4 regions of the Pseudomonas sp. RP-B7 genome follow, and region 1 is predicted to be linked to each of the others. Evidence: predicted binding sites of a transcription regulator. Region 1 holds the regulator's gene; each other region holds the start of a gene.
What was found. The regulator FliA, encoded in region 1, starts transcription of late flagellar genes. The targets are predictions, from matches to a motif close to CTAAAGTTTNNNNNNNNNNNGCCGNTAA.

Region 2: a site for FliA is predicted at 4,182-4,209, ahead of OPU96_RS05775 (methyl-accepting chemotaxis protein). Genes of this name have one in related genera too.
Region 3: a site for FliA is predicted at 3,770-3,797, ahead of motA (flagellar motor stator protein MotA). Genes of this name have one in related genera too.
Region 4: a site for FliA is predicted at 3,071-3,098, ahead of OPU96_RS11775 (flagellar protein MotY). Genes of this name have one in related genera too.

What each region holds. Positions count from the first base shown of each region.
Region 1 covers NZ_JAPFHC010000002.1:91,793-98,957, forward strand. Annotated here, with positions in the region: gene OPU96_RS03200 (chemotaxis protein CheA) at 1-903, opposite strand, end outside; gene OPU96_RS03205 (protein phosphatase CheZ) at 915-1,703, opposite strand; gene OPU96_RS03210 (chemotaxis response regulator CheY) at 1,722-2,096, opposite strand; gene fliA (RNA polymerase sigma factor FliA) at 2,265-3,005, opposite strand; gene fleN (flagellar synthesis regulator FleN) at 3,002-3,835, opposite strand; gene flhF (flagellar biosynthesis GTPase FlhF) at 3,942-5,258, opposite strand; gene flhA (flagellar biosynthesis protein FlhA) at 5,270-7,165, opposite strand, start outside.
Region 2 covers NZ_JAPFHC010000003.1:296,467-303,631, forward strand. Annotated here, with positions in the region: gene OPU96_RS05765 (isocitrate lyase/PEP mutase family protein) at 84-953, shown strand; gene OPU96_RS05770 (OprD family porin) at 1,410-2,732, shown strand; gene OPU96_RS05775 (methyl-accepting chemotaxis protein) at 2,782-4,137, opposite strand; gene OPU96_RS05780 (RidA family protein) at 4,323-4,703, shown strand; gene OPU96_RS05785 (peptidase U32 family protein) at 4,933-6,912, shown strand; gene OPU96_RS05790 (DMT family transporter) at 6,890-7,165, opposite strand, start outside.
Region 3 covers NZ_JAPFHC010000027.1:45,789-52,953, forward strand. Annotated here, with positions in the region: gene orn (oligoribonuclease) at 22-564, opposite strand; gene rsgA (small ribosomal subunit biogenesis GTPase RsgA) at 673-1,704, shown strand; gene motB (flagellar motor protein MotB) at 1,830-2,846, opposite strand; gene motA (flagellar motor stator protein MotA) at 2,850-3,701, opposite strand; gene OPU96_RS21645 (HDOD domain-containing protein) at 3,869-5,404, shown strand; gene OPU96_RS21650 (rhodanese-like domain-containing protein) at 5,462-6,277, shown strand; gene asd (archaetidylserine decarboxylase) at 6,294-7,154, shown strand.
Region 4 covers NZ_JAPFHC010000010.1:48,615-55,779, reverse strand. Annotated here, with positions in the region: gene OPU96_RS11795 (bacterioferritin-associated ferredoxin) at 21-239, opposite strand; gene OPU96_RS11790 (peroxiredoxin) at 482-1,084, shown strand; gene rnt (ribonuclease T) at 1,291-1,962, opposite strand; gene pyrC (dihydroorotase) at 1,959-3,005, opposite strand; gene OPU96_RS11775 (flagellar protein MotY) at 3,162-4,070, shown strand; gene OPU96_RS11770 (argininosuccinate synthase) at 4,200-5,417, shown strand; gene OPU96_RS11765 (response regulator transcription factor) at 6,049-6,681, shown strand; gene OPU96_RS11760 (PA3496 family putative envelope integrity protein) at 6,776-6,958, opposite strand; gene nth (endonuclease III) at 7,066-7,165, opposite strand, start outside.

The sequences.
Region 1 (7,165 bases):
CACTTCGGTGAACTTGCCTTTGCCGTGCAGTTCGTCCAGCAACGACTCGAACTCGTGATCGGAGATCAGTCCGTCGCCGGCAGGTGCGGCAGGGGCAGCAGGCGTGGCAGCCGCCGCGGTTGGCGCGGTGGCTGCGACGGCGGGCAAGGCGTCGGCCGCAAACGTGCCCTTGCCATGCAGCTGGTCGAGCAACGCTTCAAATTCGTCGTCGGTGATGTCGGTGCTGGTCGAGGCGGCTGGCGTTTCGGCAGGCGTTTCGGTCGGCGCGGCAGGTGCCACCGCGTCGGCGGCGAACTGGCCTTTGCCGTGCAGCTGGTCGAGCAGCGATTCGAATTCAGCGTCGGTAATGTCTTCACCCGTCGGCGCCGCAACGGGCGCTGCCGGAGCTTCAGCCTCGGCCTTGACCGCGCTGAGGGAGTTGAGCAGTTGCTCGAACTCGCTGTCGGTCACGTCCGCTTCGGGCTCTGCCACAGGTTCCGGCACAGCTTCAGCCACCGGTGCCGCCGACATGTCGGCAGGCTCGGCATAGCGCGCCAGGGCGGCCAGCAGTTCCGGCGTAGCTGCGGTGATCGGGGCACGTTCACGCACTTGGCTGAACATGCCGTTGACCGCATCCAGTGCTTCGAGAATCACGTCCATCAACTCCGAGTCGACGTGCCGCTCACCCTTGCGCAGGATGTCGAACACGTTCTCGGCGATGTGGCAGCACTCCACCAGCTCATGGAGCTGGAGGAAGCCGGCGCCCCCTTTTACAGTATGAAAACCGCGAAAAATTGCATTGAGCAGGTTCGCATCATCCGGTCGGCTTTCCAGCTCGACCAGTTGCTCGGACAACTGCTCTAAAATTTCGCCGGCCTCTACAAGGAAATCCTGAAGGATCTCTTCATCGGCGCCGAAGCTCATGTGGGTGCTCCTTAGAAGCCTAAACTGGATAACAGGTCATCGACATCATCTTGACCCGATACAACGTCTTCACGTTTATCGGCATGAATCTGCGGACCTTCACCCTTGGCGAGATGTTTTTGTGGATCTTTTTCCGAGAGGATCGCTTCGCGGTCATGTTCGATGCCGGCAAAACGGTCAACCTGGCCTGCCATGAGCACCAATTTGAGCAAATTGCTTTCCACTTCGGTGACCAATTGGGTCACACGCTTGATCACCTGACCGGTGAGGTCCTGGTAATCCTGGGCCAGCAGAATGTCATTGAGGTTGCTGGAAACCATGCGGTTTTCCTGCTCACTGCGTGACAGGAAACCTTCGACCCGACGTGCCAACTCACGAAACTCTTCGGCCCCGACTTCGCGGCGCATGAAGCGACCCCAGTCGTGGCTCAAGGCCTGGGCTTCGGTGGCCATGCCATTGACCAGAGGCGTGGCGTTTTCCACCAGGTCCATGGTGCGGTTGGCCGCTGCCTCAGTCAGCCTGACCACATAGGACAGGCGCTCGGTGGCATCGGTGATCTGCGAGATCTCTTCGGCCTGGGGCATGTGCGGGTCGATCTGGAAATTGACGATCGCACTATGCAGCTCACGCGTGAGCTTGCCCACTTCCTGGTACAGGCCGCGGTCACGGGTCTGGTTGAGCTCATGGATCAACTGCACCGCGTCGCCGAACTGGCCTCTCTCAAGGCAGTCGACCAACTGGTGAGCATGCTTTTTCAGGGTCGACTCGAAGTCTCCCTGTGATGTTTCTTTATGCTCCATAGCTCCCCCGCGATGGCATTAGCCGTGGATGCGTTCGAAGATTTTTTCGATCTTCTCTTTCAAGGCCAATGCAGTGAAAGGTTTGACCACGTAACCGTTTACCCCGGCTTGGGCGGCTTCGATGATCTGTTCACGCTTGGCTTCGGCGGTCACCATCAACACGGGCAGGCCGCGCAGCTTTTCGTCGGCACGCACGTGACGCAGCAGGTCGATACCGGTCATGCCCGGCATGTTCCAGTCGGTTACCAGAAAGTCGATGCTCCCGCTGTTGAGGATCGGAATCGCCGTAAGGCCGTCATCCGCCTCGACCGTGTTTGTGAACCCAAGGTCACGCAACAGGTTTTTAATGATCCGCCGCATCGTTGAGAAGTCATCAACGATGAGGATTTTCATGTTCTTGTCCAATTCGACCTCCAAGCAGTCTTAAACGCGCCCAGCACCTGGACGCGCCATTTCAATCAACAGGCGTTACACAAAAAGGACTGCCCAGGGCACCACGGCGCAAAACCGCAAAAGCGTCACGCCTTCACGGTCTCGTCTGCAGTGTCCCCACACTGCCTGTCAGCGCGCGCGCCACTCTCCCAACCGCCCCCGCAAGCGGGCTGCGCACTGGCTATGCAGCTGGCTGACACGCGATTCGCTGACCCCCAGGACCTCACCGATTTCCTTGAGGTTCAGCTCTTCGTCGTAGTACAGCGCCAACACCAGTCGCTCACGCTCCGGCAAATTGGCAATCGCGTCCGCCAACGCGCCCTGGAAGCGTTCATCCTCCAGGTCGCGCGACGGCTCAAGATGTGCACTCGCGCCGTCCTCGTGCAGCCCTTCGTGTTCGCCGTCCTGTAGCAGGTCGTCGAAGCTGAACAGGCGGCTGCCCAAGGTATCGTTCAAAATCCCGTAATAATCGTCGAGACTCAATTGGAGTTCGGCCGCAACTTCGTGATCTTTAGCGTCGCGACCGGTTTTTGCTTCAATTGCACGAATTGCGTCACTGACCATGCGCGTATTGCGGTGTACCGACCGCGGCGCCCAATCACCTTTACGCACCTCATCGAGCATCGCGCCACGGATACGGATGCCCGCGTACGTCTCGAAACTGGCACCCTTGCTCGCATCGTATTTGGTCGACACTTCAAGCAGGCCGATCATGCCGGCCTGGATCAAGTCTTCGACCTGCACACTCGCCGGCAGGCGCGCCAGCAGGTGATAGGCGATGCGCTTGACCAGCGGCGCATAGCGCTCGATCAATTCGCCCTGGCTGTCACGTGCCGACTTCTTGTAAAGGTTGTAGCCGCTGGATGTCATAGCACAGGTCCCGCGCTCGTCTGATGCACCAATCGCTCGACGAAAAACTCCAGATGCCCCCGGGGATTGGCGGGCAATGGCCAAGTATCGACCTTCTGAGCAATAGCCTTGAACGCCAGTGCGCACTTCGAACGAGGGAACGCTTCATAGACCGCACGCTGCTTTTGCACGGCCTTGCGCACGCACTCGTCATAGGGAACTGCGCCTACGTATTGTAAGGCGACATCAAGAAAGCGATCCGTGACCTTGGTCAACTTGGCGAACAGGTTGCGCCCTTCCTGCGGGCTCTGGGCCATGTTGGCCAGGACGCGGAAGCGGTTCATGCCGTAGTCACGGTTAAGCAATTTGATCAGGGCGTAGGCATCGGTGATCGAGGTGGGTTCATCGCAGACCACCAGCAAGACTTCCTGCGCGGCGCGCACGAAGCTGACCACCGACTCGCCGATCCCGGCGGCGGTGTCGATCACCAGCACGTCGAGGTTGTCGCCAATGTCGCTGAACGCCTGGATCAGGCCGGCATGCTGCGCCGGGCTCAGGTGCACCATGCTCTGGGTGCCGGAGGCAGCCGGTACGATGCGGATCCCGCCAGGGCCCTGGAGCAGCACATCACGCAGCTCGCAGCGGCCCTCGATCACATCGGCGAGGGTGTGTTTGGGCGTCAGCCCCAGCAGAACGTCGACGTTCGCCAGACCCAGGTCAGCATCCAGCAACATGACCCGACGGCCAAGCTCTGCCAGGGCCAGGGACAAATTCACTGACACGTTAGTTTTCCCGACGCCACCTTTGCCGCCGGTCACCGCGATCACCTGTACGGGATGCATGCTGCCCATTTTATTTCTTTACCTTGTCTTGCTTAGACGCAGGCTACATGGCTTGGCCGCGTGAATCGCTTGCAGACCAACGATGTAGATACATTTCACGGTGTTCGCCCTGCCCTCAACCCACCCGCTTTGCCGGGTTGTGGTAGAGGTCGGCGAACATATCGGCCATCGCTTCCTCGCTAGGCTCTTCTTGCATTTGCACGCTGACAGCGCGGCTGACCAACTGATGACGGCGCGGCAGATGCAAATCATCCGGGATCCGCGGCCCGTCGGTCAGGTAGGCGACCGGTAATTCATGGCTGATCGCCAGGCTCAATACTTCGCCCAGGCTCGCCGTCTCATCCAGTTTAGTCAGGATGCAGCCGGCCAGGCCGCAACGTTTGTAGCTGTGGTATGCAGCGGTAAGAACCTGTTTCTGGCTGGTGGTTGCAAGCACCAGGTAATTTTTCGACTTGATGCCACGCCCGGCCAGGCTTTCCAGTTGCATGCGCAGCGCCGGATCGCTGGCCTGCAGGCCGGCGGTGTCGATCAGCACCACGCGCTTGCGCAGCAGCGGATCGAGGGCGTTGGCCAGGGACTGGCCCGGGTCGACGTGGGTTACCGACACATTGAGGATACGGCCCAGGGTCTTGAGCTGCTCCTGGGCGCCGATGCGGTAGCTGTCCATGCTCACCAGCGCGATGTTGTGCGCGCCGTACTTGAGCACATAACGCGCGGCCAGCTTGGCCAGCGTGGTGGTCTTGCCCATGCCGGCAGGGCCGACCATGGCGATCACACCGCCCTCTTCCAGGGGCTCGATTTCCGGGGTGACGATCATCCGCGCCAGGTGCGCCAACAGCATGCGCCAGGCTTGGCGAGGCTCCTCGATTTCGGTGGTCAGTGCCAGCAGGTCGCGGGACAACGGGCCGGACAGGCCAATGCGTTGCAGGCGGCGCCACAGGTTGGCCTGGGCCGGCTTGCTGCCTTGCAACTGTGTCCACGCCAGGGAGCCCAGCTGCACTTCCAGCAGCTCACGCAGGCCATTGAGTTCAAAGCGCATCGAGTCGAACACACGCTGGTCGACTGCGCCCGCCGGTGGCGGCGCTGCAGGACGCGGTGGTTCGGTGAAGGTGGGCTCAACCAAGGGCTCCGCAGCGGTCAGCGGCAGGCCGGCGAACAACTGGCGATTGGTGGTGGCATCGCTGTCGCCGCGCATGCTCAGTTCGGCCTGGGCCGACACAATGCGCGAGGCGGTCTTGCGCAGCTCGTCTTCGAGTTCCATGTTCGGCACACGCGGCGCCAGCGCCGAAGGCGTGTAATCCAGGGCAGCCGTCAGCTCGACACCGCCGGCAATACGACGGTTACCGATAATCGCGGCATCGGCGCCCAGCTCATCACGCACCAGTTTCATGGCCTGACGCATATCGGCGGCGAAAAAACGCTTCACTTGCATAACCCACTACCTCAGCCGTTGGGCCCTACTGTCGCGACGATAGTCACTTGCTTGTTGTCAGGAATTTCCTGATAAGCCAAAACGTGCAAATTCGGAACTGCCAGGCGCCCAAACCGCGACAACATCGCCCGGACGGGGCCGGCCACCAGCAGAATCACCGGATGGCCCTGCATTTCCTGGCGTTGTGCGGCGTCGATCAACGAACGCTGCAGTTTTTCAGCCATGCTTGGCTCCAGCAGAACGCCCTCTTCCTGGCCTTGTCCTGCCTTCTGAATACTATTGAGCAATATTTGTTCCAACCTTGGCTCCAAGGTGATCACAGGCAGCTCAGACTCAGTCCCTACAATGCTTTGCACGATGGCGCGAGACAATCCGACACGCACCGCCGCCACCAGCGCGGCGGTATCTTGACTCTTGGCGGCATTGTTGGCGACGGCCTCGGCGATGCTGCGAATGTCGCGCACCGGCACCTGTTCGGCCAGCAGCGCCTGCAACACCTTGAGCAACTGCGACAGCGACAGCACGCCTGGCACCAGCTCTTCTGCGAGTTTTGGCGAAGCCTTGGCCAGCAAACCCATCAATTGCTGGACTTCCTCGTGGCCGATCAGCTCGTGGGAGTGCTTGTACAGGATCTGGTTGAGGTGGGTGGCGACCACGGTGCTGGCGTCAACCACGGTGTAGCCCAGGGACTGCGCCTGGCTGCGTTGGCTGATTTCGATCCACACCGCTTCCAGGCCAAAAGCCGGATCTTTGGCGGTAATGCCGTTGAGGCTGCCGAATACCTGGCCGGGGTTGATCGCCAACTCGCGGTCCGGGTAGATCTCGGCTTCGGCGAGGATCACGCCCATCAGGGTCAGGCGGTAGGCACTGGGGGCCAGGTCGAGGTTGTCGCGGATGTGCACGGTGGGCATCAGGAAGCCCAGGTCCTGGGACAATTTCTTGCGCACGCCCTTGATCCGCGCCAGCAGCTGGCCGCCCTGGTTGCGGTCCACCAGCGGGATCAGGCGGTAGCCGACTTCCAGGCCGATCATGTCGATCGGGGTCACGTCGTCCCAGCCCAACTCCTTGGTTTCCGAGGCGCGGGCCGGGGACGGCAGCAGTTCCTGCTGGCGCGCCACCTCTTGCAGGGCCTGGACCTTGACCGCGTTTTGCTTTCTCCAGAACAGGTACGCCGCGCCGCCTGCCAGGGCCGCCATGCTCAGGAACGATACGTGGGGCATGCCCGGCACGATGCCCATGATCGCCATGATGCCCGCCGCCACGGCCAGGGCCTTGGGCGAGGCAAACATCTGCCGGCTGATCTGCTTGCCCATGTCTTCGGAGCCCGAGGCACGGGTCACCATGATCGCGGCAGCTGTGGATAACAACAGTGATGGCAATTGCGCCACTAAACCGTCACCGATGGTCAGCAAGGCGTACACCTTGCCCGCATCGCCGAAGGTCATGCCGTGCTGGAAGATACCGACGGCCATGCCACCGATCAGGTTGATGAACAGAATCAGCAGGCCGGCGATGGCGTCACCGCGCACGAACTTGCTGGCACCGTCCATGGAACCGTAGAACTCGGCTTCCTGGGCGACTTCCAGGCGGCGAGTCTTGGCTTGGTTCTGGTCGATCAGGCCGGCGTTGAGGTCGGCGTCGATCGCCATCTGCTTGCCGGGCATCGCATCGAGGGTGAACCGTGCGCTCACCTCGGAAATCCGCCCGGCACCCTTGGTCACCACGACGAAGTTGATGATCATCAGGATCGCGAACACCACGATACCGACCACGTAGTTACCGCCGATCACCACCTCACCAAAGGCCTGGATCACCTTGCCGGCGGCGGCGTGGCCGTCCTGGCCGTGAAGCATCACCACGCGGGTCGACGCCACGTTGAGCGCCAGGCGCAACAGGGTTGCCACCAG
Region 2 (7,165 bases), on a different contig from region 1:
CCTCCCTTTTCCTACATGGTAATCTGCCACCTCTCTCATCGGCTTTGATCCCATGCAGTCAAAGGCCCCAACCAGGAAAGATCATGCCGAAAAAGTCTCACACCGCCCTGCGCCGTAATTTCCGTGAATTGCTTGCAACGCCTACCTGCGTAGAAACCGCTTCCGTCTTTGACCCGATGTCCGCGCGTATCGCCGCCGACCTGGGTTTTGAAGTGGGCATTCTGGGCGGCTCCGTCGCCTCGTTGCAGGTGCTCGCCGCCCCCGATTTTGCCTTGATCACCCTGAGTGAGTTTGTTGAACAGGCCACCCGCATCGGCCGCGTCGCCCAATTGCCGTTTATTGCCGATGCCGACCACGGCTACGGCAATGCCCTGAACGTGATGCGCACCGTCGAAGAACTTGAGCGTGCCGGTGTGGCCGCGTTGACCATTGAAGACACGCTGCTGCCCGCACAATTCGGGCGTAAATCCACGGATCTGATTTCCATCGACGAAGGTATCGGCAAGGTCCGCGCCGCGCTGGAAGCACGGGTCGATCCGGAACTGTCGATCATTGCGCGCACCAACGCCGGTGTATTGCCCACCGAAGCGGTGATAGAGCGCACCCTGGCCTATCAAAAAGCCGGTGCGGATGGGATTTGCATGGTCGGTGTCAGTGACTTCGAGCACCTGGAGAAGATCGCAGAAAACCTCACGGTACCGTTGATGCTGGTGACCTACGGCAACCCGAAACTCCATGACGCCCAACGCCTGGCCAGCCTCGGCGTTCGTGTGGTGGTTGCCGGTCACGGTGCATATTTCGCCGCGATCAAGGCCACCTACGACAGCCTGCGCGCCCAGCGCCAGTTGACTCACAGCACCTCGAACCTCAGCGCTACCGAACTGACGCACACCTACACGTTGCCCGAGAGTTACGTGGCGTGGGCGCAAGAGTTCATGGATGTAAAAGAGTAGTCCTTACCTGCCAGGTAAGCGGTGAATGCCCTCCTCCTGCCATGGGCTCACCGCCACCGTTGGCGGCGTCACGCCATCGCACGCCCCGCCCTGAGCGTCCTGCTCACCAATACCACTAACCGCAACTAAACAGCCAACTAAAAACTCGCGCGCACGAAAAAAATCCGCCGCAGAGTCTGCGGCGGCAACCAAAGGATTTTGTCGAAGCAGAGCGGCTAAGACAGTTCCACGCTACACCCGGTAGCAAATAAATACCGTGAAGTTTAATTAATCGAGTTTCATCCTTCCCCTGGCTGCAGGCCACGCAGACTCTGCTTAGAATCAGCTTCGGCAGCCACGTCGAAGACAATAAAAACGGTAATGCCTCACCTGAAAACATCTGCCAAAACAATGTTATGCGCTATCCAACAAGTGCGGTGTTTGCGCGCGCGTTCAATATTCTTGGGGATTAAATAAATGTTTAAACACAGCAGTCTGCTGGCACTGGCGGTGTGCGCCAGTATCAGTCAAATGGCATTGGCCGAGTCGGTCAGCGACCAGGCCGAATCGAAAGGCTTTATCGACGGCAGCAGCATCACCGGGCTGTTGCGCAACTACTACATGGACCGCGACCGCGCGAGCGGCAAGGCCGACAATCGTGACTGGACCCAGGGTGCGATGCTCAACTATGCCTCGGGCTTCACCCAGGGCACCATCGGCTTCGGCGTCGATGCCTATGCCTACGGCGGGCTGAAACTCGACGCCACCCACAGCGACGCCGGCACTGGCAACTTGCCGACCGACCGCAACGGCGATCCAGAAAATGCCTACGGCTCAGTGGGCGCGGCGGTGAAGGTAAAAATCTCCAAGACCCAGCTCAAGTTCGGCGACATGCAGCCCACCGCCCCGGTCTTCGCTACCGGCGGCACCCGCCTGTTGCCGCAGACGGCTACCGGTTTCGACCTGACCAGCAGCGAAATCGCCGGCCTCGACCTGGAAGCCGGGCACTTCACCAGCACCAACAGCGGCATGACCAGCAACCACGACCACGACATCTACGCGACCTACGCCAACATCGCCGCCAACAGTGCGAGCTTTGTCGGCGGCAAATACACATTCAGCCCGTCACTGAGCGCGACGCTGTATGCCGGCGAACTGGAGGACATCTGGCGCCAGTACTACACCAACCTCAACTACGTGATCCCCTTGGGCCAGGACCAGTCACTGGCCCTGGACGGCAACCTGTACCGCACCCTCGACACCGGCAGCGCCAAGGCCGGGGCGATCAACAACACCACTTATTCGGTGGCGGCGGCCTATTCGTTCTGGCAGGCACACACGCTGACGTTGTCGTTCCAGAAAGTGCATGGCGATACGCCGTTTGACTACATCGGCACCGGCAACAACGGTGCGGGCGAAGGCGGCGATTCAGTGTTCCTCGCCAACTCGGTGCAGTGGGGCGATTTCAACGGGCCCGGCGAGCAGTCCTGGGGCATCCGTTATGACCTGAACATGGCCAGCTATGGCGTGCCTGGCCTGAGTTTCATGGGCCGTTACATCAACGGCTCGGACATCGACGGCACCCACACACCGGCTCACAGCGCCTACGCCAACGACTATGGCTCGGACGGCGCGCATCACGAGACCGATGTGGAAGCCAAATACGTGATCCAGAGCGGCCCGGCGAAGAACCTGTCGCTACGGGTGCGTGATGCCATCGTGTCGTCGAACGCCGACCAGGGCGATGGCAAGTTGAACGAGCTGCGGCTGATTGTCGACTATCCGTTTACCTTGCTGTAGGCGACCACACTGAGCCGGCCGACAGGGCGCCGGCCGGCTCATGACCGTGCTACCCCACCCAGCCTACTGCGGTCTTGGGAATGACTTCCGACTCATCCAGCTTCGACGCAAACATGCTCACCGCTTGCACCGCATCGCTGGTGCTGGTGCGGATCTGCAGGATCACCGAACCGGCCTGATCGGCCAGGTTCACACCCCGTTGCGCGCCTTCCTGGGTGGCGTTCATGCTGGTCACCGCGTCACGCGTTTCCGAGAGGATCATGCCGATCATCTCGGCAATTTCCGCCGTCGAGCGGCTGGTGCGCCCGGCCAGTTGCCGGACCTCATCGGCCACCACCGCAAACCCGCGCCCCTGGTCGCCCGCGCGCGCCGCCTCGATCGCTGCGTTGAGCGCCAACAGGTTGGTCTGGTCGGCAATACCGCGAATGGTGTTGACGATGGCCGTGATCTGCTCGGAACGGTCGCCCAACTGCCCCACCAATCGTGCGGATGCACCGATGTTGTCGGCGATGCGGCGCATCTCGCTGGCAGTTTCCTGGATTACCTGAGTGCCATGCTCGGCAAAGCGCTCGGTCTCGGAGGAGATGTGATAGGCCCGCGACGCGCCACGGGAGTCTTCCTCGAATTTCTCTACCCGCTCGGTGATGTCGCTGGCGAACTTGACGATCTTGAGCAGTTTGCCATCGCCGTCATACACAGGGTTGTAGCTGGCCTCCAACCACGCGACGCGACCATGCTTGCCGATGCGCTTGAATTGCCCGGTGAAAAACTCACCGTTGTTCAGGCGTCGCCAGAAGTCACTGTACTCACTGCTGTTGACCAATGCGGGTTCGCAAAACATGCGGTGATGTTTGCCTTTGAGTTCGGCCAGGGAATAGCCCATGACGTGCAGGAAGTTTTCGTTGGCGTCGAGCACCTGACCATTCAAGTCGAACTCGATCACGGCCATGGCCCGGTCCAGCGCCGCGAGTTTGCTGCGGGTCGCCGCTTCCTGTTCGACTTTCTGCGTCACATCCAGCGCGTATTTGACCACTTTCAACACATGGCCTTGGGTATCCAGCACCGGGTTGTAGCTGGCCTCCAACCACACAGTTTTTCCGTTGGAAGCCACTCGTTTGAAGGTGCCCGACACGAACTTGCCTGCACGAAGGTCGTTCCAGAATTCCGTGTAAGCCGGGCTGCCGGTCAGTTCCGGCAAGCAGAAGTCGCGGTGGGACTTGCCCATCAATTGCGCGGCGCTGTAACCCAGGGTGTTCTGGAAAACTTCGTTGGCGCGCAAGACCTTGCCGGTCAGATCGAATTCGACCACCGCCATGGAGCGCTCGAGCGCGGCGATCAGCCCCTTATATTCAGTGACGTCGGCCGTCCTGGCCGCCAGTTCTGTTTTTAAGACTTTATTGAACATGACGTACCCCTCGCTCAAGCGTGATTCTGTAGTGCCTGAGTCTAGTATCGGCGTAAAAAAAACGGACTTGACACGGAAAAAATATTTATTAATTGACGTCAATATTTACACGCTACGCATCGCCACCGTGACCCACCCTGCCCCTGTGTTTAAACTGGCGACCCTTTGACCTGAGCGGAGCCCCCATGGCCAACCACGACCTGCACTACACCCCCGACCCCGATGCAGATTCGATTTCCTCCGACGTGATCGGCTTCAACGGCATCCTGGTCTCCACCCAGATCCCCACCCGTGCCGACGGCAGCCTGGAGCTGGGCGACATCACCTTGCAGAGCGAATGCACCCTGCAAGCGCTGAAAGTCGCCCTGGAAAAGGCCGGCAGTTCCATGGACCGGGTCATGCACCTGACGATCTACTTGACGGATATGGCCGATCGCGCCGCGTTCAATGACGTCTACAAGCGCTTCTTCGCCAAGCCGTGGCCGGTGCGGGCAGCCGTTGGCGTGGCCGCGTTGGCCGTCGATGGCATGCGCGTCGAAGTCACCGCAATGGCCGCAAAAGCCTAAGCCAGGCGCAGCCAAAAAATGTGGGAGCGGGCTTGCTCGCGAATACGGTGTGTCAGTCAATAGATCTTTGACTGATCCAGCGCATTCGCGAGCAAGCCCGCTCCCACATTTGATTGGGTTTGCAATCCCAAGGCTCAGGAAACACCCGTCAGCCTTGTGGTAGGTGCCCCCCCAGCGTTTCACAGCTACAATGCGCGCCTCAACCGTGACAAGCCTGACTAAAAAAACTATGTCCTTGCCCAAGCACCACCTTGAATTGCTCAGCCCTGCCCGCGATGTCGCCATCGCACGCGAGGCCATCCTGCACGGCGCCGACGCCATCTACATCGGCGGCCCAAGCTTTGGCGCCCGTCACAACGCGTGCAACGAGGTGAGCGATATCGCCTCACTGGTGGAATTCGCCCGCCGTTACCACGCCCGCGTCTTCACCACGATCAACACCATCTTGCATGACAACGAACTGGAACCCGCGCGCAAGCTGATTCATCAGCTCTACGACGCCGGCGTCGACGCGTTGATCGTGCAAGACCTGGGCGTGATGGAGCTGGATATTCCGCCCATCGAGCTGCACGCCAGCACCCAGACCGACATCCGTACCCTGGGCCGCGCCAAGTTTCTCGACCAGGCCGGTTTCTCGCAGTTGGTCCTCGCCCGCGAGCTGAACCTGCAGGAAATCCGCGCCATCGCCGATGAAACCGATGCCGCCATCGAGTTCTTCATCCACGGCGCCCTGTGCGTGGCGTTCTCCGGGCAGTGCAACATCTCCCACGCGCAGAACGGCCGCAGCGCCAACCGTGGTGACTGCTCCCAGGCCTGCCGCCTGCCGTACACCTTGAAAGACGACCAGGGCCGCGTCGTGGCCTTTGAAAAGCACCTGCTGTCGATGAAAGACAACAACCAGAGCGCCAACATCCGCGCGCTGGTCGAAGCGGGTGTGCGTTCGTTCAAGATCGAAGGCCGCTACAAGGACATGGGCTATGTGAAAAACATCACTGCCTATTACCGCCAGCGCCTCGATGAAGTGCTCGAAGACCGCCCGGACCTGGCCCGTGCGTCCAGCGGCCGTACTGCGCATTTCTTCCTGCCCGACCCGGAAAAAACCTTCCACCGGGGCAGCACCGACTATTTCGTCACCGACCGCAAGATCGACATCGGCGCCTTCGATACCCCGACCTTCACCGGCCTGCCGGTGGGTGTGGTGGAAAAAACCGGCAAGCGCGACTTGCAGGTGGTGACCCATGAGCCGCTGTCCAACGGCGACGGTCTCAATGTGCTGGTCAAGCGTGAGGTCGTGGGTTTCCGCGCCAACATTGCCGAGCCCAAGGGCGAGTTCGAGGAAGACGGCGAGAAGCGTTACCGCTACCGCGTCGAGCCGAATGAAATGCCGGCCGGCCTGTATCAATTGCGCCCCAACCACCCGCTGAACCGCAACCTGGACCACAACTGGCAACAGGCACTGCTCAAGACTTCGTCCGAGCGCCGTATCGGCCTGACCTGGGCTGCACGCCTGCGTGAAGCGCAGTTGGAAGTCACCGCGACCAGCGAAGAAGGCATCAGCGCCAGCGTCACCCTGCCCGGCCCGTTCGGCGTGGCCAACAAGCCGGAACAGGCCCTGGACACCCTGCGCGACCTGCTCGGCCAACTGGGCACCACCGAATACCACGCCACCGACATCCAGCTGGATGCGCCGCAAGCGTTCTTCATCCCCAATTCGCAGCTCAAGGCCTTGCGCCGCGAAGTGATTGAAGCGCTGACCGCCGCCCGCGTTGCCGCGCACCCGCGTGGTGGGCGCAAAGCCGAAACCACCCCGCCGCCGGTGTACCCGGACGCGCACCTGTCGTTCCTGGCCAACGTCTACAACCAGAAAGCCCGCGACTTCTATCACCGTCACGGGGTGAAGTTGATCGATGCCGCCTTCGAAGCCCACGAAGAAACCGGCGAAGTGCCGGTGATGATCACCAAGCACTGCCTGCGTTTCTCGTTCAACCTGTGCCCGAAACAGGCCAAGGGCGTGACGGGCGTGAAGACCAAGGTAGCGCCCATGCAATTGATCCACGGCGACGAAGTGCTGACCCTCAAGTTCGACTGCAAACCCTGCGAGATGCACGTGGTGGGCAAGATCAAGGGGCATATCCTCGGTCTGCCGCAACCGGGCAGCGCAGTGGAGCATTTCAACCCGGAAAACATTATTTTCCAGGGTACGCACTAACCCTCTGGGAGCGGGGCCACCACCAGCCCCGCTGCAACCCCGCCGCTGCCAGCAGAATCGCCGCCACTCCCAGCCATTGCAGCCAACCCAGGCGATGCCCGAAGGCGATCCAGTCGACGAAGATCGCCGCAATCGGGTAGATGAACGACAGTGCGCCGGTCAGCGCGGTCGGCAGTTTCTGGATCGCACCGTACAGCAATACATACATCACACCCGTGTGCACCACGCCCAGCGTCGCCAACGCCGCCCAGGC
Region 3 (7,165 bases), on a different contig from region 1:
GCGCTCATCGCAGGGGTTGGCTCAAGCCTTGATGAAATGCTTGCGGTAATGCTGCAACTCGGCGATCGACTCGCGAATATCATCCAGCGCCAGATGGGTGCTGCCTTTATGGAAGCTGTCTTTGACTTCCGGCGCCCAACGCGCGGCCAGCTCTTTCAAGGTGGACACATCCAGGTTGCGGTAGTGGAAGTAGCTCTCCAGCCCCTTCATGTGGGTATAGAGGAAGCGGCGGTCCTGGCAGATGCTATTGCCGCAGATCGGCGACTTGCCCTTGGGCACCCACTTTTCCAGGAACGCGATGGTCTCGGCTTCGGCTTCGGCCATGCTGATGCGGCTGTCGCGCACGCGCTGGGTCAGGCCGGAGTTGCCGTGGGTGCGGGTGTTCCATTCGTCCATGGTGGCCAGCACGGCGTCGCTGTGATGGATAGCGATCACCGGACCTTCGGCCAGGGTATTGAGGTTGCTGTCGGTGACAATGGTGGCCATCTCGATGATGACGTCGGTGTCGGGGTTCAGACCGGTCATTTCCAGATCGATCCAAATCAGGTTCTGTGGGTTTTGCATGGCTCTATTCTCTTGGCACCTTGGCGTAGCTGCGCAGTTTAGCAGGCGGGGCCGTGCTAGACTCGCGACCGTTTTACCCAACCTTTGCATTATCGACACGGAACACCAATGGCCAAACGCCAGCTCAATCGTCGCCAAAACTGGCGCATCGAAAAGATTCAAGGTGAACGCGCTGCTCGCGCCGCCAAACGTGAATCCTCCGCCGTGGAAGCGCTCGAGGGCGGCGACCTGGGCCCCGAGCAAACGGGCCTGGTGATCGCGCACTTTGGTGTGCAGGTCGAAGTCGAGGCGCTGGAAGGCGAACTCACAGGCCAGGTGTTCCGTTGCCACCTGCGCGCCAACCTGCCTGCGCTGGTCACCGGCGACAAGGTGGTATGGCGTGCCGGCAACCAGGGCATCGGCGTGATCGTCGCCCAGTTGCCGCGCACCACTGAACTGCGCCGCCCGGACAGTCGCGGCCAGCTCAAGCCGGTGGCGGCCAACGTCGACATGATCGTGATCGTGTTTGCGCCGCTGCCCGAGCCCCACGCCAACCTGATCGATCGCTACCTGGTGGCAGCCGAGCACGCCGGCATCCGCCCGCTGCTGCTGCTGAACAAATTCGACCTGATCGACGAGCAGAACGCCCCGGCGCTCAATGCGTTGCTGGCGGTCTACCGCACCCTGGGTTACCCGGTGCTGGAAGTGTCGGCGCACCACGGCAACGGCATGGAGCAACTGCAACAGCAGTTGGATGGGCGCATCAGCGTGTTTGTCGGCCAATCGGGCGTGGGTAAATCCTCGCTGGTCAACAGCCTGCTGCCGGAAGTCGAAACCCGTGTAGGCCCGTTGTCGGAACTGTCCGGGCAGGGCACCCACACCACCACCACCGCGCGGTTGTTCCACTTCCCCGGCGGCGGCGAACTGATCGACTCCCCGGGTATCCGCGAATTCGGCCTCGGCCACGTCAGCCGCAGCGATGTGGAAGCGGGCTTCATCGAGTTCAACGACCTCATCGGCACTTGCCGCTTCCGCGATTGCAAACACGACCGCGAGCCGGGCTGTGCGTTGCTCAAGGCGCTGGAAGATGGACGCGTGCAACAGCAGCGGATGAACAGCTATCGGTCGATTATTGCGAGTCTTCCTGAAAGCAGTTACTGACCCTTGCTTGCGCTGGGGTGCGCAGCACCCCTAAAAAGTCGGTGACTGCTGCGCACCACAGAAAGCTGCGCCACAGGACAGGAACAAAAAGGCCGCGATCATCGCGGCCTTTTTGCGTGTGCAGCTTAAGAACCAGCTTTAGGCACCGTAGGATCTTTCACCCCACCATCGTCAAACAGGTTCAGCTTCTGCCGCAGCTCATGGGCCGGCAACGGCTCCTGCCCTGGCGGGATGGCGTTCGGGTCGGCCGGTACTTCACCGGGCGAGCCCGCACCTGAGGTCGGCGCCGGTTTGGGTTGATCACCTTCAATCGCACGCTGGGCCTTTTTGGTCAGCACGACGATGTCGATCCGCCGGTTGATCGGGTTGAACGGGTCTTTGGGATCAAACAGCTGCGAGGAGGCAAAGCCCACCACGCGCGCCACTTGCGGGTCCGGGTAGCTGCCGGCCACCAGCGCGCGGCGGGCGGCGTTGGCGCGGTTGGCGGAGAGTTCCCAGTTGCCGAAGTCGCCTTGGCCCGCGTACGGCTTGGCGTCGGTGTGGCCGCTGATACTGATCTTGTTCGGCACCGCCTTGATGGTGTCGGCCATGGCCAGCAGGATGTCTTCGAAGTAAGGCTTCAGGCGCGCGCTGCCGGAGTCGAACATCGGCCGGTTGGCCGCGTCGGTGATCTGGATGCGCAGGCCGTCCGGGGTGATCTCAAACGAGATCTGATCCTTGAACTTCAGCAGTTGCGGGTTCTCCTCGACCTTGGTCTGCAACTCTTGCAGCAACAGTTCCAGGCGTTCCTGCTCGACCTGCTCGGCCATGGCTTCGACGGTGTCGCGCTCGATCGGGATATGTTCCTGCGGCGCTTCGGTCTTGACCTCCGGGTTGATGGTGCGCTCCGGCGCCAACTGCGGCGAGCCGCCCAGGTCGATCACGAAAGGCGTGCCGCTTTCCGAGAAGCCGATCGGGTCCTTGAAGTAACCGGCGATGGCGATCTTCTGTTCCGGCGTGGCGGTGGACATCAGCCACAGCACCAGGAAGAACGCCATCATCGCCGTGGCAAAGTCGGCGAAGGCGATTTTCCAGGCACCGCCATGGTGCCCCGCAGCGAAGCGCTTGACGCGCTTGATGATTATCGGCTGGTTGTTTTCCATGGCTTAGCGACCGCGAACCGCTTGTTCCAGCTCGGCGAAGCTTGGGCGATGTTTCGGGTACAACACTTTACGACCGAACTCCACCGCCAGCGATGGCGGCATGCCGGAAGCGGACGCTACCAGGCTGGCCTTGATCGATTCGTACAGGTTGATTTCTTCCTTGGCATCGTGGGCCAGGGACGTGGCCAGCGGGCCGAAGAAGCCGTAGGCCGCGAGGATACCGAAGAACGTACCCACCAGCGCCGCACCTACGTGCATGCCGATGGCCGCCTGGTCGCCTTCGCCCAGGGAAGCCATGGTCACCACGATACCGAGTACCGCCGCAACGATACCGAAGCCGGGCATGCCGTCGGCGATGCCGGTCACGGCGTGGGACGGATGCTCCAGTTCTTCCTTGAGGCTGAACAACTCCATGTCGAACAAGCCTTCCAGCTCATGGGGGGCCATGTTGCCGGAGGACATGATGCGCAGGTAATCGCAGATGTAGGCGGTCATGCGCTCGTCTTTGAGCACCGCCGGGTACTTGGCGAAAATCGGGCTGGCGGCAGCGTCTTCGATGTCGGCCTCGATGGCCATCATGCCTTCGCGGCGGCTCTTGTTGAGGATCTCATACACCAGGCCCAGCACTTCAAGATAGAAGGTGTGGGTAAAGCGCGAACCGAACATCGCCAGGGATTTCTTGACCACGTGCATGGTCATGTAGCCGGGGTTCGCCTGCAGGAATGCGCCCAGTGCGGCGCCACCGATAATCATCACCTCGAAGGGTTGGATCAGCGCGGCAATTTTACCGTGGGACAGGACGTACCCACCGAGCACGCTTGCGAAGACGACGATGATGCCGATAATTTTAGCCATAGGGGATGAGTACTTGCGCCGTCGGGTTCATGGACATATTTGGTGGAACTGAAAAACTCTTGTTCTACTTATCGGCAAAACTGCGCCAGACTATAGCCCGTTAAGGCGAAAAGCCAGTTCGGCCCGCTCCGGGCGTGTTGACCGCAAGTGATGATCGCGCCCCAATCATGGCTAATGAAACGACAGTCCCAACTGCAAAACCCAATTCTCTCGCCGCTTGGATCAAGCGCCTGGACGATGTGCTGCTGCCCGTCCCCCAGGCCAGTCACGAGCGCGTGTGCAAAGCCATCCGCGATAATCGCAGTTCGTTGCGCGATATTGCCGAGCTGATGCAAAACAGCCCGGCGCTGGTGCTCAGCGTGATTCGCGAGGCCAACAGCCATACCCATGGCAGCTTCACGGAACCGGCGGAAAACCTCGAAGTGGCGCTCAACCGCCTCGGCCTCAAGCGCGCCGAAGAGCTACTGGCGCGCCTGCCGTCGGTGCCGGCCCAGGAAATCCCGGTGGCCTTGCGCCAACTGTTGCTGGTCAGCCAGCACGCCTCGCAGCAGGCCAACGGCTTGTTCGCCAGCCGCCTGGCGCGGTTGTGGCAGGACATCCACTGGGGCAGCCTGTTGTTCCTGTCGCCGCTGTGGCCGATGGCCGTCGCCTACCCCAAGCTCCTTGAAGAATGGGAGCTGCGGGTGATCCACAAAGGCCAGTCCGCGCGCCAGGTCGAACAGGAACTGTTCGGCGTGCGCCTGCTCGACCTGTGCCTGGGCTTGACCGAAACCTGGCACCTGCCGATCTGGGTGTCCCAGGGCTACAACCTGCTGCTCAAAGAGCAGCGCTTGCTGGTCAAGGCCCTGCGCATCGCCCGCGAGGACGACGCGCTGCGCCACCAGCAATTGCTCGACGCCGAACCCAACCTGCGACGCTGGCTGAACCAGCCGGCCAATACCGTGCTGCTGGCCAATGGCCTGGCGATGTCGGCCCAGGAATCCTGGACTTGCCCGCACACCGAGCGCTGGCAATACCTCACCGCCCTGTACCTGCAACAGCCGCTGGGCGATGTGCAGCAACAGGTGCACCAGCAAGCCGTGACCAGCGCCCGCAGCACCTTGATGCCCGACCTCTGGCACCCGGCGCTGTCGCTGATCTGGCCGTGGCATGTGCAAAAAATCCATCGCGGCCTGCTGCCGGCACCACCGCCCACCGCCGAAGCACTGGCCCTGTGGCGCAGCCGCTGCACCGAGTTGCTGGTGGAACCGAGCCGCTTCGCCAACGCCATGCACCTGACCACCTGCGCCAAAGAGGCACTGGTGGCCAGCGGCATGCAACGGGTCATGCTGCTGATGACCGACCGCGCCCAAAGCACCTTGCGTGTGCACCAGGCCGACGGCCTGCCAAAGGACGCCGCCAACCTGAGCCTTGATGTGACCAACAGCACGTTACTGCAGCGCCTGCTGGAAAAATCCGCCCAGGTGCGCCTCAACCCGGACAACCACGCGCAGTTCTCGGCCTTGTTGCCGCCGATCCTGCGTCGCCTGTTCAACGGCGAGCACCTGCTGCTGCGCTCCCTGAGCTGCAACGGCAAGGTGGTGATGCTGATGGTGGCCGACCAGGGCGGCGGGCCGTTCTCGGAAACCACCGTGCAAGCCTTCGGCAAAACCGCCCAATGCATCGAGAAAGCCCTGCACTGCTTTACCAACCGCAGCGCCTGATGCTTGCGCTACAATCGCGGTCCTTTATCGCCAACATTTGTGCCCAGGAGACCTCACATGCCTGACTTCTCTGGCTTGCCGCTGGTGATCGAATCCAGCGACCTGCAAGGTCGCCTCGATGCCGAACACCTGATACTGGTCGACCTCACCAGTGCCGCCCGCTACGCCCAGGGGCATATCCCCGGCGCGCATTTCGTTGACCCCAAGCGCACCCAACTGGGCCAGGCGCCTGCACCGGGGTTGCTGCCCAACAAGGCAGACCTGGAAAAACTCTTCGGCGAACTGGGTCACACCCCGGACGCGACCTACGTGGTCTACGACGACGAAGGCGGTGGCTGGGCCGGCCGCTTCATCTGGATGCTCGACGTGATCGGCCACCAGAAGTATCACTACCTCGACGGCGGCCTGCTGGCCTGGCTGGAAGGCCAACACCCCGTCTCCACCGAGGTGCCCGCACCCGTGGGCGGCCCGGTCAGCCTGACGCTGCACGACGGCCCCACCGCCACCCGCGAATACCTGCAAAGCCGCCTCGGCGCTGCCGACCTGGGCATCTGGGATGCACGCGGCCCGCTGGAGTATTCCGGCGAGAAAGTCCTCGCCGCCAAAGGTGGGCACATCCCCGGCGCCGTGAACTTCGAATGGACCGCCGGCATGGACCCTGCGCGCAACCTGCGCATCCGCCGCGACATGCCGCAGATCCTCGAAAACCTCGGGCTGACCCGCGACAAAGAAATCATCACCCACTGCCAGACTCACCACCGCTCTGGCTTCACCTATCTGGTGGCCAAGGCGCTCGGTTATCCGCGAGTCAAAGGTTATGCCGGTTCCTGGGGCGAATGGGGCAACCACCCCGACACCCCCGTTGAGATTTAAGGTTTAAGGACAGTAAATGAAAAAGCAGTTGTTTATCCTCAGCCAGTACTTGCTGCCGCACCACTTGCTCTCGCGCTTGGCCGGCTGCATTGCCGAGTGCCGCGTGCGCTGGTTCAAGAACGCGTTCACCAGCTGGTTCGCCAAGCGCTATCAAGTGGACATGTCCCAGGCCCTGGTAGAAGACGTGACCGCCTATGAGCACTTCAACGCCTTCTTCACCCGCGCCCTGAAAGACGGCGCGCGCCCGCTGGATCAAACCCCAGGCGCGGTACTCAGCCCGGCCGATGGCGCCGTCAGCCAGTTGGGCCCGATCGAGCATGGTCGTGTGTTCCAGGCCAAGGGCCACAGCTTCAGCGTGCTGGAGTTGCTGGGGGGTGATTCCGCCGTGGCGGCACCGTTCATGGGCGGCGACTTCGCGACGGTCTATCTGTCACCGAAGGACTACCACCGCGTGCACATGCCGCTGGCCGGCACCCTGCGCGAGATGATCTATATCCCGGGGCGCATCTTCTCGGTCAACCAGACCACCGCCGAAAACGTACCGGAGCTGTTCGCCCGTAACGAACGCGTTGCCTGCATTTTCGACACCGAACGCGGCCCGATGGCGGTGGTATTGGTGGGCGCGATGATCGTCGCGTCGATTGAAACCGTGTGGGCTGGCTTGGTGACACCGCCCAAGCGCGAGTTGAAAACCTTCCGCTATGACGAAGCCGCACGTGCGCCGATTCATCTGGAGAAAGGTGCCGAGCTGGGCCGCTTCAAACTGGGTTCGACGGCGATCGTGCTGTTCGGGCCGGATCAGGTGAAGTGGGCTGAAGAACTGGCAGCCGGCACCCCGGTGCGGATGGGCCAGGGCATGGCACTGCCGAAAGCCTAACGCAGAACCCA
Region 4 (7,165 bases), on a different contig from region 1:
GTTCTTTAAAACGCGCCGATTTAAGCGTGTGTAAATTCTGCTGAATAGGGGAGCGCAGCCTGGGCTGTCTGCAGCTGCGTCAGGGTTTCCCGTACCACTTGCTTGGCCAGGCAAGCACATTTACCGCACTGGCTGGCAACGCCGGTGGTTTCACGCACTTCCTTGTAGCTGCAGCAACCTTCGTAGATTGCTTCGCGGATTTGTCCGTCGGTGACGCCAGTACAGAGGCACACATACATAAGGGAGAACCGTCGCGGGTTTAAGGCTTGAGTGCGATGGATCTTAATGTTAACGAGAATGATTGTCAAAGTAGATTCGTAGGGTATTTGCGCGTATTGCCCCTGCGCTGACGAACGGTTTTTTCAGTGTATGATGGTCGGTCTTCACGAAGCGTGACTGCGTCACAGGGTTGTCGCCTACAGGCGCCAGACTGGGCCGGTCCTTTTACTTCAATCGTCACCCTCACATCAGGAGATACCCAATGAGCGTACTCGTCGGCAAACAAGCCCCGGATTTCGATGTACCTGCCGTCCTCGGCAATGGCGAAATCGTAGACAGTTTCAAACTGTCTGAAGCCATCAAAGGCAAATACGGCCTGGTGTTCTTCTACCCGCTGGACTTCACCTTCGTCTGCCCGTCGGAGCTGATCGCTCTGGACCACCGCATGGACGATTTCAAGGCGCGTAACGTTGAAGTGGTTGCCGTTTCCATCGACTCCCATTTCACCCACAACGCCTGGCGCAACACTGCCATCAATGATGGCGGCATCGGCAAAGTCAAATACACCATGGCTGCCGACATGAAGCACGACATCGCCAAGGCCTACGACGTTGAGTCCGAAGGCGGCGTGGCTTTCCGTGGCGCGTTCCTGATCGATGACAAGGGCGTTGTGCGCTCCCAGATCATCAACGACCTGCCGCTGGGCCGTAACATGGAAGAACTGATCCGCCTGGTCGACGCCCTGCAATTCCACGAAGAGCACGGCGAAGTCTGCCCTGCCAACTGGAAAAAAGGCGACAAAGGCATGAACGCTTCGCCAGAAGGCGTTGCGGCTTACCTGACCGAGAACGCTGGCAAGCTGTAAGCCAGATTTGAGGTACAAAAAAACGGCCTGAGAAGGCCGTTTTTTTATGGGCGGGAAATGGCTGTAGTGAGCGGGCTTGCCCCGCGCTGGGGGGCGAAGCCGCCCCAAATCCAACCGCCTCCGTTTTACTGATACACCGAGGTGCCTGGGTTTAGGGCGGCTTCGCCCCCCAGCGCGGGGCAAGCCCGCTCACTACAACAGCGCTGTTAGTCGTTGAAGTCTTCCCAGCCGCCCATCTGCTTCCAGCGATTGACGATGCCGCAGAACAGGTCGGCGGTCTTCTCGGTGTCATAGCGCGCCGAGTGAGCTTCGCGACCGTCAAAGTCGATTCCGGCTGCCTGACAGGCTTTGGCCAGTACGGTCTGGCCGTAAGCCAGGCCCGCGAGGGTAGCGGTGTCGAAGCTGGAGAACGGGTGGAACGGATTGCGCTTCATGTCCAACCGCGCCACGGCGGCGTTCAGGAAGCCCAGGTCGAAGCTGCTGTTGTGGCCGACCAGGATCGCGCGTTTGCAGCCATTGGCCTTCAACGCCTTGCGCACGCCACGGAAGATGTCGGTCAGTGCCGCTTCTTCACTCACGGCCATGCGCAGCGGGTGATCGAGCTTGATCCCGGTAAATTCCAGGGCCGCCGCCTCGATGTTGGCGCCTTCGAACGGCTCGACGCGGAAGAAGTGGGTGTGTTCCGGGAACACGAAACCCTGTTCATCCATGCCGATGGTGGTGGCTGCGATCTCCAGCAAGGCGTCGGTGGCGCAATTGAAACCGCCGGTTTCTACGTCGATGACAACCGGCAGATAGCCGCGGAACCGCTCGGCCATCGGGTGGCGTGAACCGCCACCGCTGTGCTCGTGTTCGTCGTCGTAATGGTCTTCACTCACTTGCTTTCCTCCAGCAGGCGCCAGCGCAGTGTTTCACCGGCGCGCAGCGGGATAACAGTCAACTCGCCAAACGGCAGGCTGGCAGGGGCGGTCCAGTCTTCACGGACCAGGGTGATGCGGTCGGTATTCGCCGGCAGGCCGTAGAAACGCGGGCCGTTGAGGCTGGCGAAACCTTCGAGCTTGTCCAGGGCATTGCGTTGTTCGAACGCTTCGGCGTACAGCTCGATCGCCGCGTAGGCCGTGTAGCAACCGGCACAGCCGCACGCGGCTTCCTTGGCATGCTGGGCGTGTGGCGCGGAGTCGGTGCCGAGGAAGAACTTCGGATTGCCACTGGTGGCGGCATCCAGCAGTGCCACCTGATGGGTGTTGCGCTTGAGGATCGGCAGGCAATAGAAATGCGGCCGAATCCCGCCCACCAGCATGTGGTTGCGGTTGTACAGCAGATGGTGCGCAGTGATGGTCGCGCCGACGTTGGCCGAGGCCTCGGTGACGAACTGCACGGCATCGGCGGTGGTGATGTGTTCGAACACTACCTTGAGGGTCGGGAACAGTTCGACCACGCGACGCATGTGCTCGTCGATGAAGATCTTCTCGCGATCGAACACGTCCACGTCGCCACGGGTGACTTCACCGTGGATCAATAGCGGCATGCCGACTTCGGCCATGGCTTCGATGGCCGGCAGGATCTTGTCGATACTTGTCACACCGGAATCGGAGTTGGTGGTCGCGCCAGCCGGGTACAGCTTGGCGGCGTGCACGTAGCCGCTGGCCTTGGCCTCGCGAATCTCGTCGGGCTGGGTGCGGTCGGTGAGGTAGAGCACCATCAGCGGTTCGAAGCGGCTGCCGGCCGGGCGCGCAGCGAGGATACGCTGGCGATAGGCGTCGGCTTCAGCGGCGTTACGCACCGGAGGTACCAGGTTAGGCATGATGATGGCACGGCCAAACGTGCGCGCAACATCGGCCACGGTTTGGGGCAACGCAGCACCATCGCGAAGATGAATATGCCAGTCGTCGGGACGCAGCAGGGTCAGGCGGTCGGACATTGGGGATTCCAGGCGGGTCAATCTGGTGGGAATGCTACCGGAAAAGACTCTTGCAGGCACTCGCTATCAAGTTTTACAGGATGCATCCGATAGCCTTTCGTATGCCTTATCGATGTATGACGCTTTGAAGTGTTGTAGAAACCAGTGGAGCCTCCCGTGCGCCAGCATTATCTAGCCCTGCTCAGTGTGTTCGCCAGCCTGCCTGCGATGGCCCTCACGTTCCAGACACGTCTGGAGAATATTGAGTGGAAGGTAGAGGGCGACAAGTTTGAGTGCCGTCTGAGCCAACCGATCACCGATTTTGGTTCGGGTGAGTTCGTGCGCCGGGCCGGCGAGCAGGCGACGTTTCGTCTGAAAGCCTTTAATGGTTCGCTGGGCGCAGGTTCGGCCACCTTGCTGGCCGCTGCCGCACCTTGGCAGCCCGGACGCGGCGACATCAATCTGGGAGCCGTGCGTGCCGGCAGTGGCGAAGTGCTGTTCAACAGCTCACAGGCCCAGGCCGGGCGCCTGTTCAATGGTTTGCTCGAGGGGCGTTCGCCGACCGTACGGCATTACGGGCGTGAGGGCGGCTACTCGGAAATCCGCCTGTTGCCGGTGAAGTTCAACAAGGCCTACAGCGACTATCAACTGTGCACCGCCAAGCTGCTGCCGATGAATTACGATCAGGTCAAGCAGACCGAAGTCGGCTTTCCGGGCGGTGGCATCGAACTGGATGCGGCGGCGAAGCAGAAGCTGGCAGTGATTCTTGAATTCATGAAGGCCGACCCGACCGTCAACCACATCGAGTTGAACGGCCACTCGGACAACAGCGGCAACCGCCTGACCAATCGTGATGTTTCACGGCGTCGTGCATTGGCGGTGATGGACTACTTCAAGGCCAACGGCATCGAGGAGTCGCAGATTACCCTGCGCTTCCACGGCGAAAGCTACCCGCTGGCGCCCAACACCAATGCTGCCAACCGCGCACGCAACCGCCGCGTCAATATTCAGCTGGAGCGGGTCGCAACCCCCGAGAAACCGGCACCCCAGGCTGCGGTCCGGAGCAATCCCGCGGCAACCTCATAAGGTGCGACCACCGGTCGCCCTCTCGACATAATCTGTCGCTTTATCTTCATTTGCTGTCGCGCCCCTGTAATTTCACGGTTTTGATCGGTAGAATCGTCGCCTTTCCGTACAACCCCGTGGAGTGATGGCATGGCCGACGTAAACAAGGTCGTTCTCGCGTATTCCGGCGGCCTGGACACTTCGGTGATCCTCAAGTGGCTGCAGGATACTTATAACTGTGAAGTGGTGACCTTCACCGCTGACCTGGGTCAGGGCGAAGAGGTCGAACCTGCACGTGCCAAGGCGCAAGCCATGGGCGTGAAAGAGATCTACATTGACGACCTGCGCGAAGAATTCGTCCGCGATTTCGTTTTCCCGATGTTTCGCGCCAACACCGTCTATGAAGGCGAGTACCTGCTGGGTACTTCCATCGCACGTCCGCTGATCGCCAAACGCCTGATCGAAATCGCCAACGAAACCGGCGCCGACGCCATTTCCCATGGCGCGACCGGCAAGGGCAACGACCAAGTGCGTTTCGAACTGGGCGCCTACGCGCTCAAGCCGGGCGTCAAAGTGATTGCCCCTTGGCGTGAATGGGACCTGCTGTCCCGTGAAAAGCTGATGGATTACGCTGAAAAGCACGCAATCCCGATCGAGCGCCACGGCAAGAAGAAGTCCCCGTACTCGATGGACGCCAACTTGCTGCACATCTCCTATGAAGGCGGCGTGCTGGAAGACACCTGGACCGAGCACGAAGAAGACATGTGGAAATGGACCGTCTCTCCGGAGAACGCGCCAGACAAGCCACAGTACCTGGAACTGACCTACCGCAACGGCGACATCGTCGCGCTGGACGGCGTCGAAATGACTCCGGCTACCGTGCTGGCGACCCTGAACCGTATCGGTGGCGAACACGGTATCGGCCGCCTCGACATCGTCGAGAACCGTTACGTGGGCATGAAGTCCCGTGGCTGCTACGAAACTCCGGGCGGCACCATCATGCTGCGCGCTCACCGCGCCATCGAGTCCATCACCCTGGACCGTGAAGTGGCTCACCTCAAAGACGAGCTGATGCCTAAGTACGCCAGCCTGATCTACACCGGCTACTGGTGGAGCCCTGAGCGTCTGATGCTGCAACAGATGATCGACGCTTCCCAGGTCCACGTGAACGGCGTTGTGCGCCTGAAGCTGTACAAAGGTAACGTGATCGTCACCGGGCGTAAATCCGATGAGTCGCTGTTCGACGCCAACATCGCCACCTTCGAAGAAGACGGCGGCGCCTACAACCAGGCGGACGCAGCGGGCTTTATCAAGTTGAACGCACTGCGCATGCGCATTGCGGCCAACAAAGGTCGCAAGTTGTTCTGAGTGCTCAAGACACTCTAAGGAAAGCCCCTTGTTGAAGGGGCTTTTTTTTGCCCGATGAAAAACCAGGCAGCCTTGATTCGATCTTTTGTTTATCGATGTTTAAACTTTGTTGAAGTTAAGGTGACAGGAAATTTGTCTGCCGGGCCAACTGCACGTGATGGCTTGTTTGCGAGGTGAAATGAATTAATTACACCTGACAAGGAACTATGTCTTACAGATAAATCACACAAGTAAGCACAATTTAATTGTTGTGCGCTGAATGTTCTGTAGGAAATATGGGTGTAAATAAATATGTTTAATGGAACTAAAAAGGTGGTGGTTTTCTTGGCTTCTCAAGGGAGCGATGACCACAAGCAAGGGATATTTCCTGAAAGACGTGTGCGTTACTTTCGCCGTCCATCCCATATCCGTGGGGTAATTTATTCAAAATATGTGTGGGACCGGAAAGATCTGAAAGGCCTCATACAACTCGCTACGGTCGACTTTGCGTTTTTTTGTAGGTCAATTCCTATTACGTTGTGGGTTGGGTCTCTGCTTGCTGTTGCGCGGGGGGGAATACTATGCCAACTAGGAAACGACTAGGCTATTGTGCTTGCTCTGAATAATTCGAACAGCGAAATTGGACTTTCTTATGAATAAAGTGCTGATCGTGGATGATCATCCCGTCATTCGTCTTGCTGTGCGTATGCTAATGGAGCGTCATGGTTATGAGGTCGTTGCCGAGACCGATAACGGTGTCGATGCGTTGCAACTTGCACGGGAACATATGCCGGACATTGTCATACTGGATATTGGAATTCCCAAGCTCGATGGGTTGGAAGTTATTTGCCGGCTCTCCTCGGTCAAACAGCCTGCGCCGTTCAAGGTGTTGGTGCTGACGTCGCAGGCTCCGGGGCATTTCTCCATGCGATGCATGCAGGCGGGGGCGGCAGGCTATGTATGCAAGCAACAGGACCTGACCGAGTTGCTGAGCGCTATCAAGGCGGTGCTTTCCGGCTACAGCTATTTCCCGAACCAGGCGCTGAATTCGGTGCGCTCTACCATGGGCAATGCCAGCGAGGCCGACATGGTTGAACGCCTTTCGGGCCGGGAGATGATGGTGTTGCAGCAGTTGGCCCGTGGTAAAACCAACAAGGAGATCGCCGATGGCATGTTCCTCAGTAACAAGACCGTCAGCACCTACAAGACGCGCTTGTTGCTCAAGCTCAATGCCCGCTCCCTGGTGGACCTGATTGAACTGGCCCAGCGCAATGGGTTGGTATAGGTGGGAAGGGGTCCATCAAAACGCTGATAGGTAACCAGAGTACTCGTTGGAAAAAAGCCTCCGTCAGGGAGGCTTCTGGTCGTCAACGGCCAGGTCAGAGGTCGAAGTCGTAATCGGCCAGTTGTTTTTGCAAGCGTCGCTCTTCCAGAAGATTGTCGATAGTGCGACGTTTGCTCAGATTGGTCTTGGCCACCTCCGCAACGGGGGCTTCGCCATCGTCATCCGGCTCTGCAACGAGGTCGTCTTCTACATCCAATTGTTCTTTGCCAGTGCTCATAAGGTTCACTCCGGGCTAAGACTGCCGTTGGCGCTCCTTATAACGATAATCCATGAATGGGTAAAAAAGATTTTTTCAATCGACAGATCAAAAAAACCAATGATTGCTCAATCGTCTGATGTCTTGTCCTTGTATTCGCACAGGTCCTCGATGCGACAGCTGCCGCAGCGCGGCTTGCGCGCCTGACAAACATAGCGCCCATGCAGG